2 regions of the Pelotomaculum isophthalicicum JI genome follow, and region 2 is predicted to be linked to the other one. Evidence: riboswitches for the same ligand, from Rfam matches in the RefSeq annotation. Region 2 holds a riboswitch; the other holds the start of a gene.

The links. Region 2 has a riboswitch for cobalamin ahead of L7E55_RS10820 (energy-coupling factor ABC transporter permease). Riboswitches for the same ligand answer to the same signal wherever they lie in the genome.
Region 1: it holds a riboswitch for cobalamin, as region 2 does, so the genes downstream of both, metE (5-methyltetrahydropteroyltriglutamate--homocysteine S-methyltransferase) here and L7E55_RS10820 (energy-coupling factor ABC transporter permease) in region 2, are expected to answer to the same signal.

Annotation. Positions count from the first base shown of each region.
Region 1 covers NZ_JAKOAV010000015.1:62,296-77,982, reverse strand. The annotation lists gene L7E55_RS09350 (hypothetical protein) at 1-165, opposite strand, end outside; gene L7E55_RS09345 (hypothetical protein) at 178-375, opposite strand; gene L7E55_RS09340 (dynamin family protein) at 378-2,738, opposite strand; gene L7E55_RS09335 (right-handed parallel beta-helix repeat-containing protein) at 2,976-3,434, shown strand; gene L7E55_RS09330 (type II TA system antitoxin MqsA family protein) at 3,711-4,460, shown strand; gene L7E55_RS09325 (hypothetical protein) at 4,450-5,133, shown strand; gene L7E55_RS09320 (energy-coupling factor ABC transporter ATP-binding protein) at 5,441-6,244, opposite strand; gene cbiQ (cobalt ECF transporter T component CbiQ) at 6,234-7,199, opposite strand; gene cbiM (cobalt transporter CbiM) at 7,203-8,231, opposite strand; gene L7E55_RS09305 (SDR family NAD(P)-dependent oxidoreductase) at 8,605-9,372, shown strand; cobalamin riboswitch at 9,931-10,113, shown strand; gene metE (5-methyltetrahydropteroyltriglutamate--homocysteine S-methyltransferase) at 10,268-12,550, shown strand; gene L7E55_RS09295 ([FeFe] hydrogenase, group A) at 13,138-14,709, shown strand; gene L7E55_RS09290 (4Fe-4S dicluster domain-containing protein) at 14,780-15,583, shown strand; gene nrfD (NrfD/PsrC family molybdoenzyme membrane anchor subunit) at 15,614-15,687, shown strand, end outside.
Region 2 covers NZ_JAKOAV010000019.1:43,997-59,683, forward strand. The annotation lists gene L7E55_RS10795 (4Fe-4S dicluster domain-containing protein) at 1-693, opposite strand, end outside; gene L7E55_RS10800 (hypothetical protein) at 960-1,190, shown strand; gene L7E55_RS10805 (hypothetical protein) at 1,216-1,827, shown strand; gene L7E55_RS10810 (beta-propeller domain-containing protein) at 1,888-4,290, shown strand; gene L7E55_RS10815 (transposase) at 4,382-5,152, shown strand; cobalamin riboswitch at 5,323-5,489, shown strand; gene L7E55_RS10820 (energy-coupling factor ABC transporter permease) at 5,616-6,383, shown strand; gene L7E55_RS10825 (energy-coupling factor ABC transporter substrate-binding protein) at 6,383-6,667, shown strand; gene cbiQ (cobalt ECF transporter T component CbiQ) at 6,654-7,439, shown strand; gene L7E55_RS10835 (energy-coupling factor ABC transporter ATP-binding protein) at 7,384-8,289, shown strand; gene cbiD (cobalt-precorrin-5B (C(1))-methyltransferase CbiD) at 8,305-9,399, shown strand; gene cbiE (precorrin-6y C5,15-methyltransferase (decarboxylating) subunit CbiE) at 9,392-10,036, shown strand; gene cbiT (precorrin-6Y C5,15-methyltransferase (decarboxylating) subunit CbiT) at 10,029-10,622, shown strand; gene cobI (precorrin-2 C(20)-methyltransferase) at 10,636-11,349, shown strand; gene cobM (precorrin-4 C(11)-methyltransferase) at 11,346-12,125, shown strand; gene L7E55_RS10865 (cobalt-precorrin 5A hydrolase) at 12,097-13,158, shown strand; gene cobJ (precorrin-3B C(17)-methyltransferase) at 13,152-13,877, shown strand; gene cobK (precorrin-6A reductase) at 13,874-14,632, shown strand; gene L7E55_RS10880 (precorrin-8X methylmutase) at 14,884-15,507, shown strand; gene L7E55_RS10885 (cobyric acid synthase) at 15,504-15,687, shown strand, end outside.

The DNA of each region.
Region 1 (15,687 bases), on a different contig from region 2:
CTCCTGTGTCATTAATTCCTTCAGTTGGCCGGAAATTTTGTGGTTTTCATCCAGCACCGGCTGAACCATTTTAGTTTTTAGGCCTGTAAAGATGTCTGATAACATTTGCCCGATTAGCTCGTCACCATTTTTGTCACCCTTCAACCCCTCAATTTTAAAATCCATAGTTATTCCTCCTTATTCAAATTTATTAATGGCGTTTTTTAACAGCGCCAGTATTCTTAAAGTTTCCTTCTGGCTATGGTTCTCTATTGCCGCTTTGACACCAACCTCAAATTCGCGGAGCAAATTTTTTTTGATTTCCCCACCGGTATGCCCGCTTACTTCATTGATAATCTTGCGCAACCGCTCGTCCAGTAACCTGGCATTTTCCATTTTTACAACCTCCCGAGGCTATAAATAGTATTTCTGATATTCTTTATCTCCCTGCGGTACTTCAGCAGTACCTCCAGTGCCTGACAGAGCTTTTGTTTCTTTGCGCCGGACCTGTGGCCAATCTGAATTAAAGTGGGCAACTCAATATTAATCTTTTGGGAAATGCCATTAAGCATCGAATAAAGTTCGTCTAAAATATTTCTGTAAAAATTTCTGCCGCGGAAGCGCATGATTCCTTCTTCCAGATTCTTAAGTAAAACTTCCATGCCGCGGTCTTTGCCGGCGAGACCCCGCAGGGCGGAAATCAGGAATATTTTTGGGTCTGGTATGGCCAGGGAGCTTTGAATAGGGGCACTCAGGCTTTTCCGGACAAAATTGGTTACCGCTTCTTGTTGGAACGGTGTTAGGGTGTCGGCAAAATTAATTACGAAGTAAATTTTTGCAAATTCTTTTTCCAGCATGTCCCGTTGTTTAAAGCTCGCGCGTATTTGCGGTAAAAATACAGTTTCAAAATTTTCTTTATCCATGTCGTTCAAAATATGCCGGGCGTTTAAAAAAACAAGGTAAGCGTCGCATTGCCGGATGTTATCAGTTATTTCATCGAAATAATCCTTTTGAATTGAATCAAGCCCTGGTGTGTCCACAAAATCGGTCAGCTCAAGGTATTTAGAAGGGTGGCGGATATCTATCCCGGAGATCCGGAAAGCATTGTCCGGTCCGGTAATTTCCTTGAATTTATTTAAGTGAGCCGGATTTGCCAGATCGAATTCAGGCTCTCCAGCATTATGGAAAGTCAAGCGAACTTTTTGAAGTAGCTTTTTGCGGGAGATGCCTTTTGCCGGAACCGGTTTATAAACAGCGGGCAATGGCAATTTCCCCGCAGACCGGGCAAAAGCGCCCGCGGCGTAAAATTCCCTGGCTTGGTTGATTAACGTCGTAATTTCTTGGTAATCTACTTGTCTGAAGCGATCTTCCGTGCAAGCTTCCAGGTAAGCCAGACCAGACTCATTATTCTTTATATAATTCTCCAGTATGTCCAGTTTATCAGCGCAGAGATGGCTTTGTTTTCCAATATTTTCATGTATTTGCAGGGTTACTTGGAGCGGGAGCCGCACTGTGGCTGTTTTTTCTCTGCCGTGTGAAATGCGGGTGATTGATGAAGTTGTCGGCCCATTTCCGGTAGGTAATATTTCTTCCTTCATCAACGCGTTGAAAAAAGTGGACTTGCCGGTGGAAAAACCTCCCGCAGCCACTACTGTGAAACGTTCTGCTTTAATTTTCGCGGCCATCTTGCTTAATTTAGGGCGCTCCAGCCAACCGTCCAACTTTTTTTCGCGTATTAAAGAATTTAATAGTTCCAGAATTAGTTCCTTGCCTTCTTTAAAACCTCCGGCGTGCGGCCGGTAAAGATGTCCGCCTGCCTTATTGTCCGTCTTATTCAAGTTGGACGAGTTTATCGAGCATAACAGCCCTTCCGTTTCGCTGACAATGAGTGGTATGGAGTTCAATGTGCGATAGGCGGAGAAGAGCTTTTCCGCGGTTTCCAGCACAGTCCAGAATTCGGACAGGAAGAGTGACTCGTCGGCAATGCTAGTGATTTTTTTTAGTTTTGCGGGTATCTCGTTGTCTACCTTCTTAAGATTTTTTGCCAGGTTGTCAAAATAGTACCTGGCCAGTTCCACCTCCAGAAATAGGCGCAAGTCTTGAATGTTCTCATGGTTTAAAATGTTTATCGCGTTTAGCCTTACCTGGCTTAAAAAAATTTTTCTCAATACCGCCATTGTTGCTTCGAGAGAGGTGCCGTCACAATTACCCAGATTGCAGTTAAGCCAGAAAGATATATCATTGAGGTTTTTATTTTTCCAAGTAGACGCGAATTTATTAAGAAACAGACGGTTAAAATTTTCGATACCACGCTGGTGAAAGAGGTAAATTATTTTTACCGACTCGTTAGCGGCTTGTTCCGCCATGCGGATTGATTCATGGGAGAAAGAATCTATCCCGGGTGTGTCTATCAGGCGGCATTTTTTAAGAATAGGAGCGGGGAGCTCAATATTCACCCGGCCGCCTTGGGGCTGACGGCTTGATAAAAAAGAAGCGAGCGCGTTGCGATTGGCAAAGACACATTTGTCCCTGACCCCGGTGTACCTTGCTGAAAAAGAGTCTGCGTAATCAAAGTAGAGCAGGCGGCTTGTGGTGGGCACGGCGCCAACCGGACTTATTTCTTCCCCGAGCAAGCTGTTCAGCAAAGTTGATTTCCCCGAGTTATAAGAACCGATGACGGCTATGGCAGGCTTTAAATTTTGCCCGGCAAGGTCATATAATTCTTCCGACTTGGCGATAAAACGGTTCAACTCGTTCATTAGGCAGTCCCCCGCCAGTAATATTCTTATAATTTATATTTGACGGAGACAAACTTTATGACTTTTTAAAGTAATAGCTTTCCAGGTAAAACAATAATCGCCTCGATCTCAATCGCAACAGATACAGTTTGAAAAAATGTCTATACCTACGTGGTGCAAACAACGACCACGGTTTAGCCGGGTGTCCGGCTAACCATTGATCCCGGCACGGTAATTAAATTTAATACAAACGCAAAGATGGTAATCAAAGGAACCATCGATGCCCCGGGGTTCACTTCATACAAGGATGACGCTTACGGCGGAGATACCAACGGCGACGGTTCAGCCACAGTCCCAGCCAAGGGCAACTGGTACTGCCTGGAGTCATATTCAGGTGGTACTCTCAACTTGAGTTACTGCAGAGTGCGGTTTGGTGGAAATAGCTATCCAATTGTCTATAGTTTCGGTGGATTTTTAAACATTGACCACTGCATAGTGGAGCAGAGCAGGGGTATTGAGATCAAGGGGTCTGCTAGCGTCACTAACAACCAGGTGAACAACTTCGACTCGACAGGAATTTATGTGAACAACGGCTCGCCCACAATATCGGGTAACACTGTCCACGGTTATTCTCGCATGTCTTTGTTCTATCTCAAAGGTGTATTCTTTTTGACGCTTACTTTTCCTGCCGTTCAAAAATCTTTAATCTTCTTTTGACCATAATAAAAGAACACTCCTTAACCGTAAATTTTTTGAGCGTTCGGAGACTTTAATTTTTACCTTGATTTTTACCTTGAGCCAATTGAACACTGAAAATACAGTAAAATCAACGACTCAGGAAAGCTTTATTTTCAATATTTTGGTGGAGGCGGGGGGGGAGGGTTTATGTATCCAAAATTATATCTTGAAATTTTCATTATAGCACCTATGAATTTATGAATCATTATGATTACTTATAGATATATTTAATAAATATAGTTATGGAGGATGAATATGGAAAATAAACAATTATTTTGCTCTCAGTGTGATGAAATTGTTGAATATGTTTTGAAACAAATTGACGTTGTACATGAAATAAAAGGTGAAACAATAACTCTAAAAAATGTTGAAATTCCCCATTGTTCAGTTTGCGGGTCTCAGCTAAGTGACTTAGTTATTGAGGAAAAGCATTTTGACTTAGCATTAACTCAATACAAAAAGGATAAAGGCCTTTTAATGCCTGAAGATATAAAAATTATACGTGAATATTATGGGTTATCACAAAGAGCTTTCGCTAGAGCGTTAGGGTTTGCTGAATCTACAATTAATAGATATGAATTAGGAGCACTTCAAGATTCTATACACAATAGTATAATACTATTATCAAAACAGCCCAAGAATTTCTTAACCATTGCTAAGCAGAACAGAGATAAATTATCAGATAATGAATTTTCACAAATAGAATCAAAAGTCAAAGAGCAAGAGAATAAATATGATATACAAGATTTAACCAATAAAGGTAAAGACACAATTGAAACAAATGCAATTAAACGTCTTGAGTTAATGATATTAGGATTAAGTAAAAGCATTGATAATATCGAAAGAAAGTTAAGTAAGTCATCTATTAAATCTGAAATTACCAACCCACAAATAACTCATGTATTAGCTAAGTATGAATTATCCCATGAGGCAAATAGTTCTTGGGAAGCTATATTAGAATCACCTTCATTTGAAAGAAAGGGAGGGTTCAAAATTGGTAGATGATGAAAAGAAAGATTTAAGTACTCTTGCTGAATGGTTCAATGAACTAGAACATGCAAAACAAAAAGAAATATTAAATTATATTGATGATAATATTGACATTTTTTATGAATTAAACAAAGATGAGCAAAATTTGTTTGAAGAGTTAGTAAACGAAATTACACAAATAATTATTTACGAAATGGACGACAAGGATTTAATTATTGAAAAACTACTGAAATATGGCTTTGAAAAAATACCTGCTAACTATCTGTACGATTATTGCAAACCGATTGCAGGACCATATATAGACTCAAAAACTGTTAATACTATGTCCTCAGAGCAACTAGATGTTGTTATGGAATTTGTGATTAATAATATTATATTATATGAAAATTACAAGAGTATTCCATTTAATGTTTATAAGGAAAAAGGAGGCTTCGAGAATCATGAAAAGGCTGGTAATGTTTTAAGGTTTATTAATAGTATTATATCTTTTGTTTGCAATCGTGAATTAAGTTTGTCTATGATTGAGGAAAAACTATTAAATGAATTTGAAATTTCAAAAGAACTTAGCGATGTTATTATTGAAAAAATTAACAAATATCTAAACGAAATGCAGCAAGCCTATTTACTTACAAAAATAAACCTATTACTCACAAAACTTTCGAATTTGTCTTGCACATATGATGATTAATATTACAATAAACTCTGGAAATTAAATATTCCAGAGTTTAATTTTTTACGGTGAGTCAGGGGAATGAGTCAGGAGACGGTTCCCTGACTCATTTTTAGGAATAAATTTACCCTGGGGGTCTGGAGGTAAATTACATTAATAACAGCTTGAACCTGTCGTATCGTTGTCGGATTCCGTTTACTCCGTAATAATGTCTTATGACGAAATCGGTAACTGGACCGGTGAAATTCTGCCCAATGGCCCCGTATTAATCCTTTATCAAGAAATAGAAAAGTGTGGAACAACAGGTTATTACCGCCGCCATTCCCTAGCTATGAGCATGATAATGACGATGGCCGCCTCCATGCACATGCTGGTGAAATTTTTCGTCCACCAGGTTCACTTTGAGCAATAATTCCCGGTTGCTTAATATTTCGTCCGGTGTGCCGGAGGCTACTAATCGGTGATCTTCACTAAAAACCATCACTCTGTCAGCGATTTCTTCGACAATATCCAGGTTATGCGTGGCGGTAATCAACGTTTTCCCCGCCCTGTTCAGCTGCTTTATCAGATTAATAAGCCATGTTTGGGTTCTAGGATCAAGCCCACCGGTGGGCTCATCCAAAAGAATAACTTCAGGATTGATGGACAGCACCGAGGCAATGGCTACCTTTTTCTTTTCCCCGCCGCTTAATTTGAAGGGCGGCCGGTCCTTTATATGCTCCAAGCCCAGCATGGTGACTACATGGTCCACTCTCTTAACTACCTCTGAGTTATCTAATCCCATCTGTACCGGGCCGAAAGCAATTTCTTCCCAGACACTGGGATTAAACAATTGCGCTTCGGAGTTTTGAAAAACAAACCCGACCCGCCGTCTAAAGGCAAAGGAAAACTCTTCCCTACTTAAGTTTTCCTCATTCAACGCTTCTCCAAAAGAATGTATTACACCCTGTTGGGGGAACAGAAGACCGTCTAGCACTTTCAGAAGAGTTGACTTGCCGCACCCGTTGGCGCCTAATAGCACTACCTTGTCCGCTTGTTTCACAGACATGCTGACGCCGGACAGCGCTTCCTCACCGCCCGGATAATTGTAGCTGACGTTATCTAAATGAAAAAATATCTCATCTGGCAACGATCCGGTCACCTCCGAGGAAGAACAGGCTTACCAAAACTATAAAGGCTGCCCACAACCAGTCCATTGCTCTTGTCTTAAAGGCGACAAGCGTCTTTGGCTTGCCGGTATACCCGCGTGAAACCATTGCCGCGTGCACTTCTTCGCTGACATTGTAAGCTTTACCCCATAGAGTGCCCATTGCGCCGCCGATAAAACGCCTTTGCTCCTTCGTGGAAGCGCGACCGACAGTGCGGCTTTGCCTGGCCACAAAAATCTCGCCGGCGGTTTGGAGCAGCAAGTATATGTAGCGGTAAGTCATCTCCAGCACAGATATGAAGATTTGTGGCACAAAAATCATATTGAGAGCTTTTAAAAGAATATTCCACCGGGTGGTCAGCGTGAGTATCAAGGCCAGAGAGACAGAGGCGCCTACGCGTAGAATGAGCGCCAGAGCGCCATGTACGCCCTGACGGGTAATGGTCAGGGTGTTGGGCAAGGTCCAGGAACCAATGTGAATTTGGTGGTTGGATTTAAATAATGTCAGCAGTGGATCACCGGGAGAGACAATGTTAAAAATAGAAGGCAATACGATAATACCGGTAAAAAGAGGCACTACCAGCCAAACCCGTTTGAAAAATATTTTTACCGGAACGCGGGACACCTTGGCCAGCAATAGAACCCACAAGTTCATTACGATTAGTGTTAACGGATGACGAATCAAACTGGCTGCTATTATCAGCAATAATGTGGTCAGCGCCTTTACCCGGGGATCAATACTCTGAAGCAATCCATGGTTCCCGGCTATCTGTCCGGCAAAAAATTCGTCCCGCAGAACTTGGGCTATTGATTCAATTGTTTTTTCCACAAAGCCACGGCGGCCTGGCTTGCCGCGAAGGCAGGCGCAGCCGCCGGAATCGCCGTTAAAAGGCTCCTGTTTTTCCAGGAGCCATCCCGGTATTGTTGTTTTTTCCATTAATTAATTGCTCATTTCTTTTCCTTGATCAGCTCTTCTTTGATACTTGCCAAAAAGATAAGTGATTGCTCCTATAATAGCAACTCCGGCTATCGCTGTCAAAATATATCCGGTTGCCGACTGCCATAATGAACCGTCCAGCCCGGGTATGGAATAATCCGGCATCAGGGCGTGCCAGGAGTCAGATAAATGTTCCAGACCGGCCGGTATAAAGCCCAGCATGTCCTTTATTTCATCGGCTCCCCACTCTCCCCAGGCGGTGCCCTGGGCCAACAGTCCTAATGGAGAAAGCAAAATCATTGCACCTACTCCCCACCACAGTTTACTATAACCGTGCGCTTCCTCCCGCGCTAGAGTACTGCCAACGGTCAATAAATCCGGGTTTGCCGCTTGAATATAACGGAGCACTAGCGCAGTTGCTACAGCCTCAACCGGTCCGGCTATGAGCAGGTGTCCGAACGCCATGGCGGGAACTGCTATGTTTAATGGATAGGGGCAGTACAACGGCGCTCCGCTGGCGGCGTGAAAGAGTGTGGGTTGCAAGCCAAATTCCACGGCTGCGCACAGCGCCGCCAGATTAATGCCCACATATCCGGCAATTAAACCTCCCACCCAGCGTCTTGCCGCAGTGATATCCGATCTGCCGGCGATGAGACGGTAAATGTAGTAAGACGTAAATGGAAACACAAACGCCATGTTAAAGCAATTCGCGCCAAACGCCAAGATGCCGCCGTCGCCAAAGAGTAATGCCTGGATGGCCAAGGCTACCGAAATACTTATGGCAGCCGCCCATGGACCAAGGATGATCGATAGTATTCCGGCACCCACGGCATGGGCGGTAGTACCGTCCGGTATGGGGATGTTATACATCATGATCGTGAACGAAAAAGCGGCGCCGATGGCCATTAACGGCACGTATCTTGTCTTAATTGTTTTTTTGACTTTCTTAACCGCTGTCGCCCATACGGGCAGCATGGCCGCGCCCATCACCGCGCATGTCTGCGGGCTTAAATAGCCGTCCGGTATATGCATTTATTATAACCTCCTCGTTATCACTATAACATAGTATAATAGCTCTTGATTTGTCTAATTACCTAAATAACATGAGATGATAGAATCATAAAAACTTAGTCATGTCACCCCCTGTCTCATGAAAAATGAAAACCACGAAATACCGCCATTTCTAATGGCGAAATACCTTCGTGGTATACTTAGCTAAAAAAACATCTTCTAAAGAAAGCGACTCCAGTCGCCTGTTATTAACCTTAAATATTCTACGGATTTCGGCAAACTCCTTCTACGGAGGTTAAATTTGTTACAGAAAAAATCGGCTATAAAGTACCCATTGGCATGTGTTTGCCTTGTGATGACCTATCCTTTCATTAGCCAAAGCGGAGGTGATAAAATGGCTTATTCTTCTAGTGAAAAAGTGGCGCTGGTAACAGGTGGAAGTTCAGGTATTGGATTTGCAACGGCAGAAATGCTTCTGCAGGGTGGAGCAAGAGTATTAATTATTGGTAGTAATGAGAATAAGGGGTTAAATGCTTTAGAAAAGCTGAGACAATATAAGAATACTGTTAAATTTAAGGCCATAGATGTCTCAAAGCCATGCGAGTGTAAAAAAGCGATAGAATATGCAGTTGCAGAATTTGGGAGACTTGATATTCTTGTCAACTCCGCCGGCCAATATATTGAAAAACCATTAGTTGATGTCACTGGAGAAGAGTATGACCGCATTATGGACGTTAATGTTAAGGGAACATATTTTATGTGCAAATACGCAGCTTTTGAATTAATTAAATCCGGGGGAGGAGCTATTGTAAATGTTTCCTCTGATGCTGGAATTAACGGAAATTTCTTTTGCTCAACATATTGCGCGTCTAAAGGAGCCGTAACCACATTTACAAAAGCTATAGCTTTAGAACTTATTTCACATAATATCAGAGTAAATTGTGTCTGCCCAGGTGATATATTTACTCCCATGTTTGAGAAACAGCTGGCTAATGTTGTAAACAAGAGCGAGTATATTAAAAGAATAGTTGGCGTTTATCCAATAGGACGCATTGGGAAACCGGAAGAAGTGGCAAAAGTTATTTGTTTTTTAGCTTCAGATGAAGCATCCTTTGTTGTAGGGGCTGTATGGAGTGTCGACGGGGGATTGACGGTTTATTAATACACAACATAACGAGGATATTTTCCGGTATTTTATGTTACATGCCTGGTACAAAGGTTTGTCAGGGTGAAGTGCAATTACTCTGTAACGGTATCCTGAAAAAGGTAGTCGCTGGGGTTTTGGGAAAGGTAGCCGACGGTGCGGGCAAGTTACCGCAGGGTGGCCTGCCTGGTGTCATAGCCCATTATTGTCACCTTTCCGCGATTCGGCTCTCGGACGGAAAATGTCCCGCCAGTAACGGGAACGCGGTCCGCTGCCGAAGGCCCGCGTGTGCATCGTCTCGGCCACCTGTAGGGAATCTTCCAGGGAAGAGACGAGTAGGTGAGCAAGGTTAACGAAGAACTCGCAGTCGAGGAGATAAGGAGTGCGCTTGCTGGTCAAAAAGTGAGCTGATGATATGTCATATGAAAACCATTAAATAAGGGAGGTTATGCGGAATAAGATAGTATTAATTACTGATGCCGCTAGAGGAATCGGTAGGGCTGCCGCGAAGGTGTAATAAACGAACAGAAAACAGAGTTTTCGGGTAATATTTGTTCATTTGCGAATTAATCGTTGACTTGCAAAATTAAATAGTTTATTTTATTAACTATGAACAGGAAACGGAAGATGGTTTAAATCCATCGCGGACGCGCCGCTGTAACCGGTTGTAATCCCGCTTCGACCACTGTTTTTTTAAAATGGGAAGGGCAAAGCACTATGGGGCCGGAAGCCAGAAGACGCCCTGTTCAAGGAGCAGGGCTGTCTCGCGTAACAGACAGGCGTGTGAAAACAACCATAATCGAAGTTTAATGACGTACACTCACCCTTGATGGTGTTTTCATTTGCAAACGCTGTGAAATGACCTGTCCTCGCTCCTTTTTACAAAGAAGAGTAAGAAAGGAGCACAACACCAATGGAAACACATGTATTAGGGTTCCCCCGAATCGGGGTCAATCGAGAACTCAAAACAGCACTGGAGAGATACTGGAAAGGCGCAATTTCCGAAACGGAACTTCTGGCCGTCGGCGATGAATTGAAAAAACGTCACTGGCGGGTTCAACAGGAATCCGGGCTTTCTTTGGTTGCTACCGGAGATTTTTCGTTTTACGATCAAGTTCTCGACACCATTGCAATGCTGGGCGCTATCCCCGAACGATTCGGACGTAATGACGGAAACGGCAACCTGGTAGCTTATTTTCATATGGCACGCGGGAATGTTATTGAAAACACCCCTGCCATGGAGATGACCAAGTGGTTCGATTCCAACTATCATTACATCGTTCCGGAGTTCACTCCCTCCCTATCAATCCATCTAGCGTCAGAAAAAATCATTGAAGAAACGAGGCATGCCATCTCACTTGGATATCGGCCCAAACCAGTTCTCCTTGGCCCAATAACCTTCCTATGTCTTGGCAAGGAGTATGATGGAGCTAAGCGCTGGGATAAGCTGGACGACATAACCACGGTCTACTGCGAAGTGATTCGCAAGCTCGCTCCTCTCTGTGATTGGGTTCAGATCGATGAGCCGATCCTCTGCACGGATCTCCCAGAGGTAGCATCTTCGGTCTTTATCCCTACCTACCAGACCCTCAAAGCGGCGGCGGGATCATCCAAACTACTACTCGCCACATATTTCGGCGAACTGAGGGAAAACCTTAATCTAGCGCTTGAATCGGGATGTGATGGACTCCACATAGATCTGGCGCAGGGAAAAGGCCAACTGAATATGGTATTGGGACAGATTCCGGATACAATGTGGCTTTCGCTAGGAATTGTGGCCGGCCGGAACATCTGGAAAACCGACCTCCGTTCATCCCTCGATCTTCTCCAGTCCGTCGAAAAACGTATCGGAAGAGATCGTCTTATGATCGCCTCCAGCTGTTCCCTGCTGCATGTTCCTGTTGACCTTTCCCATGAAACTGAACTTGATCAGGAAGTGAAGAACTGGTTAGCTTTCGCGGTTCAGAAATGTGATGAGATTAAAATCCTATATGATGTGTTTGCTGGAGACAACCGGGATAGGGAATTGTTGGAAAACTACGAGGCGTTGCAGTCTCACCGAAATAATCCCAAAGTTTACCGTAAAGAAGTTCGCCAGCGGGTTGCTTCTCTTGCCTCTGACATGCTCTACCGGCGTAGTCCATATGCCGATCGCGGGCGAGAACGGGAAAAGTGGCTCAAGTTGCCTCTGTTTCCAACAACGACCATAGGATCCTTCCCACAAACCAGGGAGATTCGATCAACTAGGTTGAAATTCAAGCGTGGCCAGATTGATTCTAAGCAATACGAGGATTTCTTAAAAAGTGAAATCCGCGCTGCGGTCAAACGGCAGGAGAAATTAGGCTTGGATGTTCTGGTTCATGGTGAACCTGAGCGGAACGACATGGTTGAATACTTCGGGCAACAGCTTGATGGATTTTGCTTTACTCGCAACGGTTGGGTTCAGAGCTATGGCAACCGGTGTGTGAAACCCCCTGTCATTATCGGGGATGTCTCCCGTCCTGAACCAATGACTGTGAAGTGGATCACGTACGCCCAGTCTTTGACAGACAAGCCGGTAAAAGGTATGTTGACTGGTCCCGTAACTATTCTATGTTGGAGTTTCGTGCGTGACGACCTCCCCCGGTCCGAGGTCTGCCAACAAATTGCTCTGGCCATTCGCGATGAGGTTCTGGATCTGGAGAAAGCCGGAATATCTATTATTCAGATTGATGAGGCCGCTTTTCGGGAAGGGCTTCCTCTGCGAAAAAACGACCACGATACTTACCTGCGTTGGGCAGTTGATTGTTTCCGCTTGACCGTTTCCGGCGTATCGGACCGCACGCAGATTCACACCCACATGTGTTACAGTGAATTCAACACTATCGTAAATTGGATCGCCGAAATGGACGCTGATGTAATAAGCATAGAGTCTAGTCGCAGCAAAATGGAACTTCTTGAAGCATTCAAAGAGTTTGAGTATCCAAGAGAAATAGGACCCGGAGTTTATGACATTCATAGCCCCCGTATACCAACTGTTGAAGAGATAAAGGATTTATTAAAAGCTGCGCTGCAAGTAATTCCGCCGCATTCCCTGTGGATCAATCCGGATTGCGGGTTGAAAACCAGGGACTGGGTAGAGGCCCTGCCTTCATTGCGCAACTTAATAACAGCAGCCAAGCAACTGAGAACCGAATATTCAAGTGATAACCCTTAAAAGGCACAGTGCTGAATCTTACACTGTCTGATGCTGATAACAATAATTTGGGGTTGGGTTCATTACCTGTAGTGTTATTAATTTTGATTAAAAAAAACTTTTTTGCGGGAGGAATTTTATTGATAACGTAGAATAATCTTAACAACGAATGGCAGAAGTCGTTCTCTTTTTGGAATTTTAGGTAAGGAAAGTACCACGAAGGTATATCACCATATGTAATGGTGTGCTTCGTGGTTTATTTTTTATTAAAGGAGGGTGAAACAGGTTTTAACAAGGTGACATTATTACATGATTAACAAATGCAGAAGATGTTTCTGCCGACATAACCTTTCGGATAAGGTGTATTAATCACTGGCTGTAGCTGGGTCTATTAAAAAGGTTTCTAAGTTTTACAAGATAAATAATTATAAAGGAATACCACGGAGGTTTCCATTCATTCAGAAGTAGGAATATCCGTGGTTTTTTGTATTTAAGTGTTATTAAAAAGGAGTACCGTGTTATCTCTATTACATCTATGGGGGGTGAGCAGGCGGAGATAATAAGCCAAATTAGTCATAAAAACATCGCTTAATGAAGGAGAGGAGAGTATGAAAGATTGCGCCAGTGATGTTGAGAAAAAAGAAATTACTCGCCGTACTTTTCTGAAGATGGCAACCGGCGCCGGACTGCTGGCCGGCTTGACCGGCGCCCTGGCCGGCTGTGCCGATAAGAACCCGGAACATGCCGGCGGCAAGGGCTGGCTGCCGTATCAGTATAACGTTGCGGGCAACTTGCCGGCCCAGGTGCGTGGCCGTGTTCCCATTGACGCGGACAACCCGTCCATTGTGCGGGACGACCGGAAATGCATACTTTGCGGCCAGTGCCTGGAGGTTTGTGAAAATATTGAAAGTGTCTACGGCTATTACAACCTGCCGGTGGTAGACGAAACGATCTGCATCAACTGCGGCCAGTGCTCCATGGCCTGCCCTTCCGGGGCGATCAGCGAGCGCGACGATACACAAAAAGTTTTTGAAGCCCTGGCTGACAAAAACAAATTTGTATTGGTGCAAACTGCGCCTGCCACCAGGGTTGCCTTGGGCGAAGAATTCGGCCTGAAGCCCGGCACGTGGGTGCAGGGGCAGCAGGTGGCGGCCTTGAGAAGGCTCGGCTTCGACGCCGTCCTGGATACTAACTTCACCGCCGACCTGACTATTATGGAAGAAGCCACGGAACTGATCAAAAGGATCAAAGGAGAGGTAAAGAAACCCCTGCCTCAGTTCACTTCGTGTTCACCGGGTTGGATCAAATTCTGCGAATATTTTTATCCCGAACTCATTCCCAATATCTCTTCATGCAAGTCGCCCCAGCAGATGTTCGGCGCGTTGGCCAAGACATACTACGCCAAGGAAAAGGGGATCGACCCGGGAAATATTCTGTCTGTTTCCGTGATGCCTTGCACGGCCAAAAAGTATGAGGCGCAGAGGCCGGAAATGAACGCCAGCGCGGCATACTGGAAGCGCGATAATTTGCGTGATGTGGATGTCGTGCTTACCACCCGGGAGCTTGCCCGGATGATTAAAGAAAAACAGATCGACTTTACTGCCCTGCCCGAGGAGAGTTATGACCAGCTTATGGGTGAAGAAACCGGCGGAGCGGTAATTTTCGGCGCCACCGGAGGAGTCATGGAGGCCGCCGCGCGGACCGCCTACTTCCTTATTACCGGTCAAGAACCCCCCGCTTTATTTTTGAACCTGACGCCCGTGCGCGGCCTTGCCGGGGTTAAGGAAGCGGCGGCGGAAATACCGGGAGTGGGCACGCTCCGTGTTGCTGTGAGCCACGGCATGGCCAACGGCCGAAAAATTCTGGATGCCGTCCGCGAAGGCAGGGCGCCCTGGCACTTTGTTGAATTCATGACCTGTCCGGGAGGGTGCGTCGCCGGCGGCGGGCAGCCCCGCACAGCCGTCCCGCCCACCGACGCCGTACGCGAACAACGCCTTGCCGCGCTCTACAAAGCCGACGCGTCACTGCCCAAGCGCAATAGCCACGAAAACGCAGAGGTGGCGGCGCTCTACCATAATCTCCTGGAACATCCCATGAGTGAACTGGCGGAAGAGTTGCTGCACACAGAGTACCATTCCCGCGCCGACAAGTTGGAACGCCTGTTTGCCAAAGTAGTATAGATGGGAATGTATCTGACTGTTCTTTTTAAATAAGTGGTTAACGAAAGGGTGGTATATATTGACCAGAAATATGGGAGCGCTAGTCGATATCACCAAGTGTATCGGCTGTGAAAGTTGTGTTGTCGCCTGCCGGTTGTACAATGGCCTGGAACCCGGCCAAAATGAAGGGTACAGGACGGCTCAGGACGGCAACACTGAACTGGCGCCGAATAAATGGACTGTGATCCAGAGTCACCGTACCGAAAAGAGCGAAAAACAAATCAGACGTTTTGTAAAACAACAGTGTTTTCACTGCCTGGAGCCGGCCTGCGCTTCTGCCTGTTTTGCCAAGGCCTTGCAGAAAACGCCCGAAGGGCCGGTGGTTTACAATGAAAAACTGTGCGTAGGTTGCCGTTACTGCATGATCGCCTGTCCATTCGGCATATTGAGGTTCGAGTGGGACAAACCTTTTCCCAGAGTGCTCAAGTGCCAGATGTGCCTGGGCCGGTTGGCCGACGGCCAGATGCCTGCCTGCGCCAGCGTATGTCCCACGGGTGCGATTACTTTCGGTGAGAGGGATAAAATGGTCGGAGAAGCGAAAAACCGCCTGACTTCCAACCCCGATCTCTATACCGGCCAAATATATGGGGTAAAGGAAGCGGGCGGCACGTCGTGGCTTTACATTTCTGATGTTCCCTTCGAACAACTCGGCTTTCGGACCAATGTTCCCGAGAAGCCTATTCCCGAATACACCTGGCAGGTGCTCAGGTGGACCCCTTTCATATTCGTCGGATGGGGCGCCCTGCTGACCGGCATGTATTTGTATACCAAGAGGCGCGCCGGAGTGCATGAGGAAGAAGAAATGTACGCTCCTGTTGATGACGACGGGAAATAAAAAAACGTTAAGACCGGAGGTGAGGTTTTCGTGCAAAAGAAGCACTGGACTTTTAGAATTACCGGATTCAGATTGTTATTAATCTTGTTTGTGATAGCCGCGGT
Region 2 (15,687 bases):
CAGTTCGTCCACAGTGGCCGGCTCAGCCATACCCCGGCGCACAAGCCAGTTTGCAGTGTCACCCATGGTGGTGCACGTCTCCATAGGCGCGCCGGCGTTACAAGTCCTGTCGAGATGGCTTGCCTTGTGGCGGCATGTACACAAGGACAGCGCTCCGCCGCCGGACTGGCGGATGATTTCAGAAGCCTTTTCGTAGCTTAAAACCTCTGTTTCCACTATAGCCGGTATCAGATTTTCGTATACCAGAGTCCTCATCAACTTGGTGGCGGCGCCGGTGAACTCTTTCCCCACTTCAGGCCTTCGAAAATAGTTTTCGAACAGTTCCGCCAGTTCCTTCATATTTATCTCGTCTCTCACCCGCATGAAGGTAAACTCAAAAAATCCTACCACCATCGGGGTTAGCATATAGTAGGTGCCTCTCTTCATGGGCAGTTCCTGCACAAGCCCCTTTTCTGACATACTGACCAGTGTTTTTTTTAGCGTTTCTTCTTCCATTCCGGTGATGCGGGCTATCTTATCCAGCCTTATGGGAACCATGGGGAATTTACTGCCCACCATGGCTTCGCCCTCGGTGTATAGGCGGTGGAGAATTTCCATCAATATCTCGTTTACGGGCGCTCCCACCGGATTCTTATTCAAACGTTCGGCCAGCGCCAGGTAAACCTCTTCTTTGGCATTTACAATATGTCCCATCAGGATTTCCCCCTTGAAAAGTTAATTAACAATTCTCTTTCAATTTTGATAATCCTCCGGAGCACGATTAAAAAGAGATTAAATTATAATGAATATAATCATTTCCATTATAGATTAATTTTACTAAATCTCAAGAAATTACTGCACAAATAAATAACGGAAAAAATTAACCCCCCCTAAAAAAATTTTTTAGAGCGTATTTAATAAATAAGAAGAAGCTTGGTTGGCCAACCACTTTTGAAAGCTGTATCAACTTGGTGTGAAAATTGAAAAATAGTGAATGTTCAGATTGCCTGATGAAAGACCTGCAAAAGCTTCACCGGCTGTTGGAAAGGAAAGTCGTTGAAAAAATGCCGGAAGAAGCGCGTGAACCGCTGCTCGAAGCGAAAAAACAGATGCGCCTGGCTTTACGGGGTTTTTTAAAGCAAGCGCTTAGGGAAGCGGAAGCATGCATCGAAAAACATCCAGTCAAGTCGCGCGGTATTAAATTAGAATAAGTTGGGGCTTGGGGGTGGTCTGAAAATGATGCTTGAAGCAAGCGGGATGGCAAATAGCAGGAAACTAAACAATTATCTGCCGGAATATGATTTTGCCGAAAAACATAAAATTGTTGTTAAGTCGTCACCGGAAAAGATATTTGAGGCTATTCAGAATTTAGATATGGGCAAATCAAAAATTATCAAGAACCTTATTAAGATACGCGGTATTTATAGCCTTTTAAATCCACGTGAAAAATCGGTATACCAGTCACCGATAAAACTTACGATCGAAGAAATGACCAGGAAGTCAGGTTTTATTTCTCTTGAAGATGTTAGCAATCAGGAAATGGTGATGGGATTTATAGGCAAGTTTTGGCAGCCGACCAGCGGTATAGTCCAATTATCGGGAGCGAATGATTTTATTCATTTTAACCAAACAGGTTACTGTAAAGCTGCCTGGAATTTTTATTTACAACAAAACACCGGCGATACGGTAACATTATCAACGGAAACAAGGGTCTTATGCCTTGGTTGCCGGGCAAAATTTTTGTTCCGTATTTACTGGTTGGTTATAAGGCCTTTTAGTGGCTGGATACGGCTTGAAATGTTAAAGATGACAAAAGAACTGGCAGAAGGGAAAAACGGAAAAGATTGATGAACCTTTATTTCATATCTAACGTCTAAAAGGTAAAGTTAATATGAAAGAGGTTTGAATATGAAAAAATTTGTTTTTTTAATTGTGGCTTTGGCCTTGGCAGTAATCTTTATCCCCTGGCTTCAGCCAAAAGGCAGCGCCATGGATCAGCATCAGGCAACTTTTTTAGTTAACCAAAAAACTTATATCAACGACGGCCAAACGATTGCCACGGATGTGTCGCCATTTGTCCGGGATGGCCGCGTATACGTTCCGGTGCGGTACCTCGGCCGTGCTTTGGGTATTTCAAATGATAATATCACCTGGGACGGTATGTCGCAGACAGTCACTTTTGACACGGATGCCGCGGCGATCCGGTTGACCGTGGGCAGTAATTTGCTGTATGTGGGTGAACAGGAGCGCTCGATGGATGTCGCTCCTCTGGTCGTGTCCGACCGGGTGTTTATACCGGCCCGCTGGCTGGCTGAAGCTTTGAAATATGAAGTAGAGTGGGATGAAGCAACTCAGGCTGTTTTGATCGGACCTCCCGGCAACTTGCCCGGACCACCGCCAGAAGCCGCAGACCTCCCGGTAGTGGGTACATATGACAACTTGAAAAGCCTTCTGGCAAATTTGCAGACCCAGGCTAGCAATGACAGAAGAGTGATGGTGGGTGCTCCTGCGGGAACGGGAGCGATGAAGCAAGAATCAGCAAAGTCAGCGGTTACGAACAACCAGTCAGTCGCCGCGAATGATGCCGACTATTCCAAGACGAATGTCCAGGTAGAAGGTGTTGACGAGGCGGATATAGTTAAAACTGACGGCAGTTATATTTATTTGGTTAAGGGGCAGCGTGTCATAATAGCGCTTGCTTACCCCGCCGGTGATATGAAAATAATCAGCACCCTGGATTTTACTGATAAAAACTTTGCTCCGAATGAAATGTACGTGGATGACAAGTACTTGATTGTAATCGGTCAAACCTACAGGTACCGGGAGAATCCTCCAGGGATCATGCCGATGAATGAAACGAGTAAGAAAATCAGTTCGCTTATATACCCGCCGCCCTACCAGCGTGACACGGTGAAAGCAATTATTTATGACATCGGCGATAAGTCGGCTGTTAAACAGGTGCGCGAGTTGGAACTGGACGGAAGATACGTTTCTTCACGGAAAATAGGCGAAGCGTTTTACCTGCTGGCTAACAGGAGTATTTATTATTATTCCCAAAAGGAGATAGAGGATCCCAAACCTTTCTACCGTGATACGGCTGCGGGCGATGCCTATGTAGACATAGATTATTCATGCATTAAATGCTTTCCCGGCTTCATGGAACCAAATTACCTGATTGTCGCGGGTATAAATTTAGACAGGCCGGATGAAAAAGCAGACGTTAACACTTACCTTGGTTCCGGTGAAAATATCTATGCTTCCATGAAAAACCTGTATGTCGCGGTAACGAGTTACCAGTATAGAATATTGGAAGATAGTAAGACCGGGCTGCTGCCTGAACCCGGGTATGTTGACAGCAATAAAACCAAGGTTTATAAGTTTGCCTTGAATGACGGAAAATTGTCTTACACGGCCGGCGGCGAAGTGCCGGGAACCATTCTGAACCAGTTTTCCATGGATGAGTATAACGATTACTTCCGTATCGCCACTACCAGTGGAGACATATGGCGCACCGGCGAATATACTTCGAAGAATAATGTATACGTCCTGGATAGCGGGCTGAATGTATCCGGGAAGTTGGAGGATATCGCGCCGGGTGAAAGAATTTATTCTGTGCGTTTCGTGGGAGACCGCGGGTACATGGTAACATTCAAGACGGTTGACCCCTTCTTCGTGATCGACTTAAAAGAGCCGGGCCGGCCTCAAATACTTGGCGCTTTGAAAATACCGGGCTATAGCGATTACCTGCACCCCTATGACGAAAATCATATCATCGGCTTCGGGAAAGACACAATTGAGCTTGGGCAAAAGGGCGGTAATAACGGCGGAACGAATAGCATGGCTTATTACACGGGTATGAAAATGGCCATCTTTGATGTGACGGACGTAAGCAACCCGGTGGAAATGTACAAAGAGAAGATCGGCGACCGGGGCACTGATTCCGAATTGCTGCGCAACCATAAAGCCTTGCTGTTCTCCAAAGATAAGAATTTACTGGCCTTCCCTGTCAGCTTAATGGAGGTAAAGGGCAGTGAAGTGCAGGATTCCGGCTTCCCCGCGTATGGCCAGTTTGTTTATCAGGGCGCTTATGTCTATAACATAGACCTTGCCAGTGGTTTCACTCTGAAAGGACGGATTTCTCACCTTTCGGACGAGGACTACAAGAAGGCGGGCAACTACTGGTATGACAGCGACAAAAACGTCGATAGAATTATCTATATCAATGATGTACTGTATACATTGTCAGGAAAATATATCAAAGCCAACAGTTTAAACGACCTCGCGGAAATAGGGACACTGGAAATCAAATAGAAACAACAGCAGGGGAAGCAAAGGGACGTTCTTTTTGCTTCCTTTGCAATTATTTGGTATAATAAAAGAAAATTAGAAAGAGCGAATAGAAATGGCGAGACAAGCAAGGGAACGATGTGAGAGTCGAGTTTACCACATCGTAATGAGAGGAATCAACCGGCAAGACATCTTCTGCGACGAAGATGATTATCAACGTTTTTTGATAACTATTGAACGTGTTAAAACTGACAAGTTTGAGGTGTATGGATATTGCCTGATGAGTAATCATGTCCATCTGCTCATTCATGAGAAAAGTGAAGAGATTCCTCAAATTATGAAACGGATCGGCACCAGTTATGCTTGGTGGTATAACCTGAAATACCAAAGAACCGGCCACGTATTCCAGGGGCGCTATGCAAGCGAATGCGTTGAAGATGATGGATACTTATTGACAGTTATCAGATATATTCATAACAACCCGGTGAAAGCAGGGATGGTAAGAAAACCGGAAGACTATTGCTGGAGCAGCATCCAGGCATATTATGGCAGGCATGAAAATCCGATTTGTCTAACCGATGTCGGCTTCATTTTGGGGATATTTGCCGAAGAGAGGGCTGAGGCGATACGTAGGTTTCGAGAGCATATGAAAATAGAAGCCCAGGAAACATGTCTTGATGATAAAATCAAACAAAGGAAAACAGATAGTGAAGTAAAAGCAGAGATTGAATCTATGCTGAATGGGGAATCTGTAATGATATTGCGAACCATTGAGAAGCGGAAACGTAATGAGATATTAAGGCGAATCAAGGTTGTTGAAGGAGCAACGCAACGGCAAATTGCACGGGTGACTGGATTGAATCAAAGCATAGTCTTTAAGGCTTGAAAAAGGAAGCAAAAAGAACGTCCCCTTGCTTCTCCGGTACTTCCACCGTTATCAGGAAAATATATTAAAGCAAGTAGTTAAGACAGCCTCGCGGAAATAGGGCTGCTGAAAATTAAATAGTTAAATAATCAGCAGGATTTTTCCTGATTTTGAAGAATACTAGTAAAATAATTCAATAATATAAAACAGGTTAAGAGAAGTTGGTGAAAATCCAACGCGGTCGCGCCACTGTAAGGTCAAGTTGTCTGCTATGTAATCCACTGGGCTTAAGAGCCTGGGAAGGAAGCAGGCGGCGATGAAGCTGAGCCAGGAGAACTTCCTGTTTTAGCCGCACCACTGCGCCACGCGAGATGGAGAGGTGAGGTAATAGTGTTTATTGTTCATTGAACCCTGGCTATTTTGCGTGGCCGGGGTTTTTATATCTGTTTATCTGTTTGTTGACATTGATGAAGGAGGTTAGTTCATGGACCTGAAAAAGAACATTTTTCTTGTTTTGCTCCTGAACGCCATTTTGTGGCAATACCCTGGTGAAGCGTATGCCATGCATATAATGGAAGGTTTTCTCCCGGTTGGTTGGTGCCTTTTTTGGTCATTATTGACCCTGCCTTTTATTATTGCCGGCTTTCTTTCTATAAGAAAATCAATTAAAGACCACCCTGAAACAAAGATGCTGTTAGGCCTCGCCGGGGCTTTCGCTTTTGTCCTGTCAGCTTTAAAAATTCCTTCAGTTACAGGGAGTTGCTCTCATCCTACGGGAGTGGGGCTGGGGGCCGTGCTTTTCGGACCGGCGGCGATGAGCGTTCTCGGCTGCATTGTGCTGATATTTCAATCTGTCCTGTTGGCCCACGGGGGTCTCAGCACTTTAGGGGCCAATACTTTTTCCATGGCTGTTGTCGGACCTTATGTGGCGTACGGAGTGTTTAAGCTTTGCCGGAGGTCGGGGGCGCCGCTGGGATTTTGCGTATTTCTGGCCGCCGCGTTGGGAGATCTGCTCACCTATGTTGTCACCTCTCTGCAACTGGCGCTGGCTTTTCCGGCAGAAGCAGGGGGAGTCGCGGGAGCATTTGAAAAGTTCGTGGGGATTTTTGCCCTCACCCAGGTTCCACTTGCTGTCAGCGAAGGGCTGTTGACAGTGGTTGTTTTCAACCTCCTGCTCGTGCATAACAAGCGAGAGCTTCAGGAATTGGCCGTCTTTCCGGGCAACATTTCCTCCAGTGAGGTGAAATTATAATGGCTTATAGAGTTAAAAACATTGTTTTGATTGTCTTTGTGCTTGTTTTGGCGGTGCTTCCCTTGCTGTTTATACACGGGCGGGAGTTTAGCGGGGCTGACGGTCAGGCTGAGCAGGTAATAGCCGAGACAAACCCGGATTATCAGCCATGGCTTTCTTCAATTTGGGAGCCGCCCAGCAGTGAAGTGGAAAGTTTTCTTTTTACCGTGCAGGGAGCCGTCGGCGCTTGCTTTATCGGTTATTATTTCGGATATATGAAAGGCAGGAAAGATGCTAAGAATTGACCAGTTTGCCTATGCAAACCGGCTGCGTACCGTTCACCCGGCGGAGAAGCTTTCTTTTGCAGTCCTCACCTTGGTTATCTGCCTGGCGGTTTCACGCCCGCTCATCTCCATGGTGGTTATTCTTATTATGGGCGTAGGTATAGTCTTGCGGGCGGGGATACCGCTAAGATTCTATTTAAAGCTGATGCTGGTTCCGCTGGTGTTTCTGCTGATTGGTGTCTTTACCGTCGCTTTTCAGATTTCCCGATATTCATTGCCCCTTGAATGGGGTTTTACGGCATGGGATGTAAATGTCGGTGTTACGGCAGCCAGCCTTGGTTTGGCAGGCAACTTGTTTTTGAAATCCCTCGGGACGGTTTCATGTCTTTATTTTCTCGCGTTGACCACACCGGTGCTAGAGATTATGTGGATTATGAAGAAAGCCAAAGTACCCGCTCTTTTTCTGGAATTGATGCTGATTGTTTACCGCTTTATTTTTGTCCTGATGGAGACAGCTTCCGGGATTTATATCTCTCAGGCTTCCCGTTGGGGGTACGCTTCTTTAAAAACGTCTTATTATTCACTGGCCTGGCTGGCGGCAAACCTTTTCGTCAAGTCTTACCACCACGCCCGGCAGCTTTTCGCGGCTTTACTGGCTCGGTGCTATCAGGAGGAACTCAAAGTGCTGGAAATGCCTTATTCTATATCCGGGAAGAACATTGCCCTGGTGGCATTATTTGAACTGGCTTTACTTGTCTTGGTTTGGCGGACGGGGGTTGGTGTCGCTGCCTGAAGTTATATTAGAAGCTGTGGATGTTGAATTTGCTTTCCCCGATGGCGCCAGAGCCTTAAAAGGAGTATCGCTGCAAATTTATCAATCGAAAAAGACCGCCATAATCGGTCCGAACGGCGCCGGTAAAACCACCCTTTTTCAGCATTTCAACGGCATTTTAATGCCTGACGGGGGAAAGATCCGTTTTGACGGCCGGGATATCGGCTATCAGCATGCATCCCTTCTGAATTTGCGCAAAAACGTGGGCCTGGTCTTTCAGGACCCTGACACCCAGCTTTTCGCGGGCAATGTCCTGCAGGAAATTTCTTTCGGCCCCTTAAACCTTGGCCTGTCAAAAGAAGAAGCGCGCAGCCAGGCTGAGCAGGTCATGGCTGTTCTGGAGATTGAGGGATTGAAAGATAAGCCTACCCATTTCTTGAGCTATGGTATGAAAAAACGGGTTGCCCTCGCAGCCGTCCTGGCCATGCGGCCGCGGGTGTTAATCTGCGACGAACCCACGGCCTGGCTGGATTCCCGCCAAAATCAGCGGATAATTGATTTCTTTCAAAAGATAAACGACCAGGGAGTGACCGTTGTTTTTTCCACCCATGATGTTGATTTGGCCTATACCTGGGCTGATTATATCTATGTCATGAAAGAAGGGGCGGTCATTGCGTCGGGAGTGCCTGAAAGTATTTTTCAGAACGAGGCTTTGTTAAAGGAAGCGGAATTAAACAAGCCATGGCTGGTTGAAATGGGGCAGGCCCTGAAAAGGAATGGTTGTCTGCCCGGGGAGATTCCTCTCCCCAGGACTAAGGAAGAACTGCTTGGCAATCTAATGGATTATGGCGGCATGGTAAACGTACAATAGATGGGGGTAAGAGTATTGCCTGTTAAGCGTCTGCGCCAGGGCTATACTACAGGCTCCTGCGCGGCGGCGGCGGCGAAGGCGGCTATTATGGCCCTGCGGCAAGAGTCACTGCCTGACCGTGTAAAAATAAATACGCCGGGTGGGCGGGAACTGTGCTTGCCCGTTCAGGTTGCGCGGGAGCGGGATTGGGCTGAGGCGCTGGTGATTAAAGACGCCGGTGACGACCCTGATATCACCAATGGGATAGAAGTGCACGTTACAGCCCGGCTGTGCCCTGGGCCGGTGCGAATCCTGGCCGGACGCGGTGTGGGCACTGTCACCAAGCCGGGTTTGCCGGTCCCTGTGGGAGAGCCGGCCATTAACCCGGTGCCCCGCGCCATGATTTTAAATGAGGCCGCGCAGTTGTTGGAACCGGGGCAAGGAGTGGAACTGACCATCAGCATTCCGGGCGGCGAGGAATTGGCCCGCCGGACTTTAAATCCCAGGCTGGGGATTGTGGGAGGCCTTTCCATCCTTGGCACTACCGGTATTGTCGAGCCTATGTCTGTTGAGGCTTTCAGGTCTGCTCTCGTGCCACAGGTCAGCATGGCACTAGCGGCCGGCCACGAAACACTGGTACTGACACCGGGCCGGATGGGTCAGCGGCAGGCGGTGGAAAACTATGGTTTTTCGGAAGAAGCAGTGATTTTGACCAGCAATTTTATCGGACACCTCCTGGAAGCCTGTGCGGATGCCGGGGTAAAGCGGGTATTATTGTGGGGCCACGCCGGTAAGCTGATCAAGGTGGCTGGGGGTATCTTTTACACACACAGCCGGGTGGCGGACGGCAGGCGGGAGATTATCGCGGCGCACCTGGCGGCAGGCGGGGCCTGCGCCGAGGCGGTGCGGGCAGTCCTGGCGTCTCCGACCGTTGAAGCCACTCTGGAAATAGTGCGAAACAGCGGGCAGGTTGATTTTTGGGATATGATGGCCGGACTGGCCAGCAGGCAGGCCGGGGACTATGTTCACAACCGCCTGACGGTGGGAACCGCACTGTTAAACCTCAAAGGTGAAATTATCGGCCGGGATGTGGTTGCCCGGCAAATTATGGAGGAATATCTGCATGGTTGAGCCTGAAAAAAGCTGGCTGACTGTGGTGGGAACCGGCCCCGGCAGCCCGGATTACCTGACGCCGGCAGCCCGGGAGGCGGCGTCGCAGGCCAGGGTTTTAATCGGCGGGACAAGGGCGTTGGGCCTGTTTGAACACCTGCGGGCTGAAAAGTTCCTTCTAACCGGGGATTTGGGAGCCCTGGCGGTCTACCTGAGAAAAATTCACGGGCAGCCGACGGCCGTTCTGGTTTCCGGGGACCCCGGTTTCTACAGCCTGCTCCCCTGGCTGAAAAAACAGTTTCCCCGGGAAAAAATACGGGTTATTCCAGGGGTCAGTTCCATACAACTGGCTTTCGCCCGCCTGGGGGCCACCTGGGAGCGAGCCACGTTTGTCAGCCTGCACGGGCGGGATATCGCCCTGCTGGAGCCTTATTTGCCGGAGCTGCGGCAAGGCGAGGCCAAGCTTGCCGTGCTTGCCGGCGGGCGCAACTCACCGGCTGCTGTCGGGCTTTACCTTGAGAATAACGGTCTGGGGGAATACCCGGTCTGGATTGGGGCCGCGCTGGGTACTTCAGTGGAGTGCTGCCTGATGCTTAAAGCGTCCGAACTGGCTGGGCGGGATTTGCCGGACGCTGTAATGGTGCTGGGCTATGACTGAAATTAAATGGCCTTTTCTAACCCCGGGCATCCCCGACGCCCTGTTCCGGCGGGAAGAGGGTGTGCCCCTGACCAAAGAGGAAATCCGTGTCCTGACTATGGCCAAAGTACGCCTGAAGCCCGGGCAGACAGTTTACGATATCGGTTCCGGAACGGGTTCTTTGACAGTTGAAGCCGCGCGACTGGTCAACCCCGGCCGGGTATACGCCATAGAGAAAGAACCTGTGGCCGCGGCCCTGACCTGGGCCAATGCAAACCGGTTTGGCCTTAGCAACGTGGAATTTGTGGCGGGGGCGGCGCCTGAGGTGTTAGCCGGTTTGCCGGAACCGGACAGGGTTCTGGTTGGAGGGAGCAGCGGCAAGCTTGCGGCTATCCTTGAAGAATGTTTACATAGACTTAGGCCCGAAGGCCGGATTGTGATTAACGCCGTGACCTGGGAAACTCTACGGGATGGTATGGACTACGCCCGCGAGCGTGGACTTGATCCGGAAGTGATCAACGTTAATGTTGCCCGGCTGGCGGCTGCCGGAAAAAGTCAACTCTGGAAGTCAATGAACTCAATTTATATTATTACTCTACAGGTATAGGAGGCCTTGCAGGTTGGCTGGAAAACTTTACGGCCTAGGCGTGGGGCCGGGCGATCCCGAACTGATCACTCTCAAGGCGCTGCGGGTTCTGCAACAGGTTCCGGTAGTCGCCGTGCCGGTCTCCCGCCACGGGGAGGATAGCCTGGCCCTTACAGTGGCAAAATCCCACCTGAGGCCGGAACAGGAAATCATTACCTTGCAAATGCCCATGAGCCGGGACCAGGAATGCCTGGAAAAAGCCTGGGAGGCGGCGGCGGGCAGACTGCTGGAGAAGCTGGGCAAGGGATTGGACGTTGCTTTTCTGACCCTGGGTGACGCGAGCCTTTACAGCAGCTACAGCTACCTGATGGAAAAGGTCGGAGAACTGGAATCCGGGGTAGAGATTGAAACAGTTCCCGGCGTCACATCATTCGCGGCGGCGGCGGCGCGGCTTAACCAGCCCCTGGCCAAAGGCGACGAACCGCTGGCGGTCGTTCCCCTGCTTGAGGATCCAGAGGTTTTAGGCGAATTGCTGCCCCATTTTTCAAATATGGTTCTAATGAAAGTGGCGCGCCGCTATGATGAGATCGTACGGGTATTGAAAGAAAACGGCAGGGCCGAAAACGCGGTCCTCATCAGCCGCTGCGGCCTCGACGGGGAAATCGTCAGCCGTGACTTAGATGAAGGTATCGGCAAGAAACATGATTATCTTACCGCGATTATCGTAAAGGGGGCGGAATCAAAGTGAAAGTATATTTTGTCGGGGCCGGTCCCGGCGATCCGGAGCTCATAACCGTGAAAGGTCAAAAGTTGCTTGCCCGGGCGGATTTAATCATTTATGCCGGCTCGCTGGTCAACCCGGATTTGCTGAATATCGCCCGCCCCCAGGCCAGGTGTTTTAACAGCGCGGGGATGACGCTGGAGGAGATGTTGGATCTGATGGCGGAGGCTGTGGACTGCGGTGAACTGGTCGTAAGGCTGCATACCGGCGACCCTTCCCTATACGGCGCCGTTCAGGAGCAGATGGACGGGCTGGCTCAGCGGGGGGTGCCTTTTGAGGTGGTGCCGGGAGTTAGTTCCTTCGCGGCGGCGGCGGCGGCCGTGCGGCGTGAATTTACCCTGCCGGGTGTTAGCCAGACCTTGATCCTGACCCGCCATGAAGGGCGTACACCGGTGCCTCCAGGAGAAGGTCTCGCGGCTCTGGCCGGGCACCATGCTAGTCTGTGCCTTTTCTTGAGCGCCGGCTCTCTAGTGGCAGCCGCGGCCGAACTGGCTCAGGGCTATGGTCCGGACACACCGGCGGCGTTGGTGTATAAGGCCTCCTGGCCGGAAGAAAAGGTAATCCGGGGAACGCTGGAAGATATCGCGCGACAGGCTGCCGCGGCCGGCATCAACCGTACGGCGCTGCTGCTGACCGGCAAGTTTCTTTCCGCGCCTTATCTGCGCTCCAGTTTGTACGACCCCGGCTTCGGGCACAGCTTTCGGGGGAAGAAAGATGAATGTTGCAATTGTAACCCTGACTGAAGCCGGTCTGGAGACAGGCCTGCGCCTGGCCAAAGGCCTGGGTGGCAATGTAACAGTCTATACCAAACAGGCTGTGCCTGATGGTATTGAGGCAAAGCCTGTCGAAGGCAGACTGCGCGATTTCCTGGGGATACTCTGGAGCCGCCATGAGGGCTTGATCCTGATCATGGCGGCCGGGATTGCCGTGCGCTGCCTGGCGAATTACCTTGAGAGCAAATACAGGGACCCGGCTGTAGTTGTTTTGGATGACCAAGGCCGGTTTGCCGTCAGCCTGCTGTCAGGCCACCTGGGTGGGGCGAACGAATTAGCCCGGCGGGCAACTGCTGTTCTGGGTGGTGAGGCGGTAATCACCACCGCTAGCGACGTGCGGGGTTTGCCTGCCCTGGACTTGCTGGCGCGGGAACTGGGGCTGAAGCCATCGCCGCCCGCCAGGCTGGCGGCGGTAAGCGCCGCCTTGGTTAACGGCAGGCGGGTGGGGATCTGGGCCGAAGAACCCTGGTTGAGCCGCTGCCGCAAGCTGGCGCCGGAGTTGCCGTGTTTTCATATGAAATCCTTTAATGGTTCGTCAGGTTGGGATGCGGGGGTGCTGGTGACAGCGTTGCGCCTGACTGACCCCGGCCCACGCTGGCTCTTTTTCCGCCCGGCCCAAATTGTTGCGGGCATAGGCTGCCGGCGAGACGTTGGGGAAGGCCAAATTCTGGCAGCCCTCGGGCGGGCATTGCGTGAAGCCGGCTACAGCCGCTGGTGCCTGGCGGCCCTGGCCAGCATGGATATTAAGGCTGGTGAGCCGGGCCTGCTGGCGGCGGCGCGGCGGCTGGGCTGCGGACTGAAGACTTATCCGGCGGAGGACCTGGCTGCTGTGCTTGAAACAAGACCGGATCTGGCTTTTTCTTCAACAGTACAGGCAAAGGTGGGAGTTGGTGGCGTATGCGAACCGGCGGCTCTGCTGGCTGCGGGGAGAGGGGAACTGATTTTTCGGAAACACCGCTACGAAGGAGTGACCATAGCCCTGGCCAGGGCAGCCTGGTGGTAGTCGGTCTCGGACCCGGCGGGGCGGAAGGCATGACGGCCGGTGCGCTCGAAGCGCTGGGGCAGGCGGAAGTAATTGTGGGGTACCACGTATACATCGAACTGATCCGGGACCTTATCGGCAGCCGGGAAGTGGTGTCATCGGGGATGACTCAAGAATTGGAGCGCTGCCGCCAGGCGGTGCGGCTGGCCCTGTCCGGTAAGCGGGTGGCCGTTGTTTCTAGCGGAGACCCGGGCGTTTACGGCATGGCCGGCCTGGTTCTGGAAGTCCTTGAACAGGCCGCGCCAGACAGCAGACTTTCGGTTAAGATTATTCCGGGCGTGACCGCGGCCACAGCTGCCGCTGCCTTGCTTGGCGCGCCTTTAACGCATGACTTCGCTGTGATCAGTTTAAGCGACCGCCTGACCCCATGGGACCTGATCGTAAGGCGGCTGGAAATGGCCGCCCGGGGTGACTTCGTGACTGTTCTTTATAACCCGCGCAGTCACGGTAGGCAGATCCAACTGCGACAGGCCGGGGAGATATTTTTAAAACACAGGCCGTCGGAAACACCTGTGGGCGTAGTGCGTAACGCCGGGCGTGACGGGGAGGAAGTATGGGTCAGCAATCTCCAAAAATTTACCGGCCTGCCGGTAGACATGTTGACAACAGTGATTATCGGCAACAGCCAGACCAGGATATTAAATGGCCGCCTGGTGACACCGCGGGGTTATCAAACATGATCCTGGTATTAGCCGGCACGACCGAGGGAAGGGAAATGGTTGCCGATCTTTGCGCGCGAGGTTATCAGGTGACAACTGCCACCTTGACTGCTTACGGAGCCGAACTGGCCGGCGCCGCCGGGGTGGTAGCGAATTTAAGCGGCCCACTTTCTGAGGACGGTCTGTCTAACCTGCTGCAGGGTCGTCGTTTTACAGCGCTGGTGGACTGTACCCATCCCTTCGCCACCAACATCACTAAAATGGCTAAACAATTATGCGCCCGGCACAGCTTACCGTATTACCGCTACGCAAGACCGTCGGTAGAGCTTCCCATCAATCCTTTGATAAAAAGTGTCAAAGGTTGGACAGAGGCGGTTAACGCCGTGACGGCCCCTGGTTTTAATAATATCTTCCTGACAATCGGCACGCGTCATTTGCCTGAGTTTGTCCGTTCTCCCGGTCTGCAGGGCAAGCGGCTAATCGCGCGGGTATTGCCTGAAACAGATTCGATTGCCTGCTGCCGCTCGCTCGGCTTGCCGCCCCGCGATATCGTGGCTGTGCAGGGGCCTTGCGGCAGGGAGCTGAATGCAGCCCTGTACAGTTACTACAAAGCCGATGTCGTGGTTACCAAAGATAGCGGAACAGTTGGCGGAGCATTGGAAAAAGTATTCGCGGCCTTGGAATTGGACCTGCCAGTAATCGTTGTCCGCAGGCCGCAGGAGGAAGACGGCATGAGCAAAGCCGAAATATTGGCGGCTATACAGGCGCTTTACTGATAGGTTAATGAGAGTATTCAGTATTCAGTAGTCAGTAGTCAGTAGTCAGACGTTCATGAAGCTTCGCTTCACCATCAGATGGATAAAAATCGTAGTCATTTATTTTTAGGGCAGAAAACAGATAAGGGGACAAATAGACAGGGGGACGATAGGGAAGCAAAAGGACCGTCCCTTTGCTTCCCCTTTGCTTCCGTAACAGCGAGGGAACAAACTTTATATCCATATAAGTATCTTTTGGAGGTGGCGAGTCGTTGGCCTACCTATACAATCCACAAGCTATCGAGGCCCGGAGTTATGAGCTTATTGCCGCTGAACTGGGCGACTGCCGTTTAACTGCCGGAGAGAAGGCAGTCTTATTCAGGATTATACACGCTACCGGCGACCTAAGTTATGCCCGGTTAATTTCTTTTCACCCGGAATTTATCACCGCTGCGGTAGCGGCCTTGAAGCGGGGCGCCGGTATTTTTACCGACATAGAGATGGTCCGCGCCGGGATCAGTTCCCGTCTGGTTGACTCGTTAGGCGGTAAAATCTTTTGCGCGATCCGGGAACCTGAAGTGGCGGCTGAAGCAAAAATAAAAAATGTAACAAGGGCCATGGCGGCCATGGAATGGCTTGCCCGCCGGATGGACGGCGGCCTGGTGGTCATCGGCAACGCGCCTACCGCGCTTTTTCGCCTGTTGGAGTTGATGGAGGCGGAAGTTGCCCGGCCGGCGGCGGTTATCGGCGTGCCGGTCGGTTTTGTCGGCGCGGCTGAGGCCAAGGAAGCTCTGGCCGTGACGTCAATCCCTCACGTGGTAGTTCGTGGAACAAAAGGGGGCAGCCCGGTAGCCGTCGCCGCCGTCAACGCCCTGCTCAAACTGGCGGTGGAATGATGAGCTACAATGTTATGTTGCAAGGCACCAGTTCCAGTGTCGGTAAAAGCATTCTTGCCGCCGCCCTCTGCCGCCTCTTTTACCGGGCGGGTTACCGGGTGGCCCCGTTCAAGTCTCAAAATATGGCGTTGAATTCTTGCGTTACCCGTGATGGAGGTGAGATGGGCCGCGCTCAGGTTC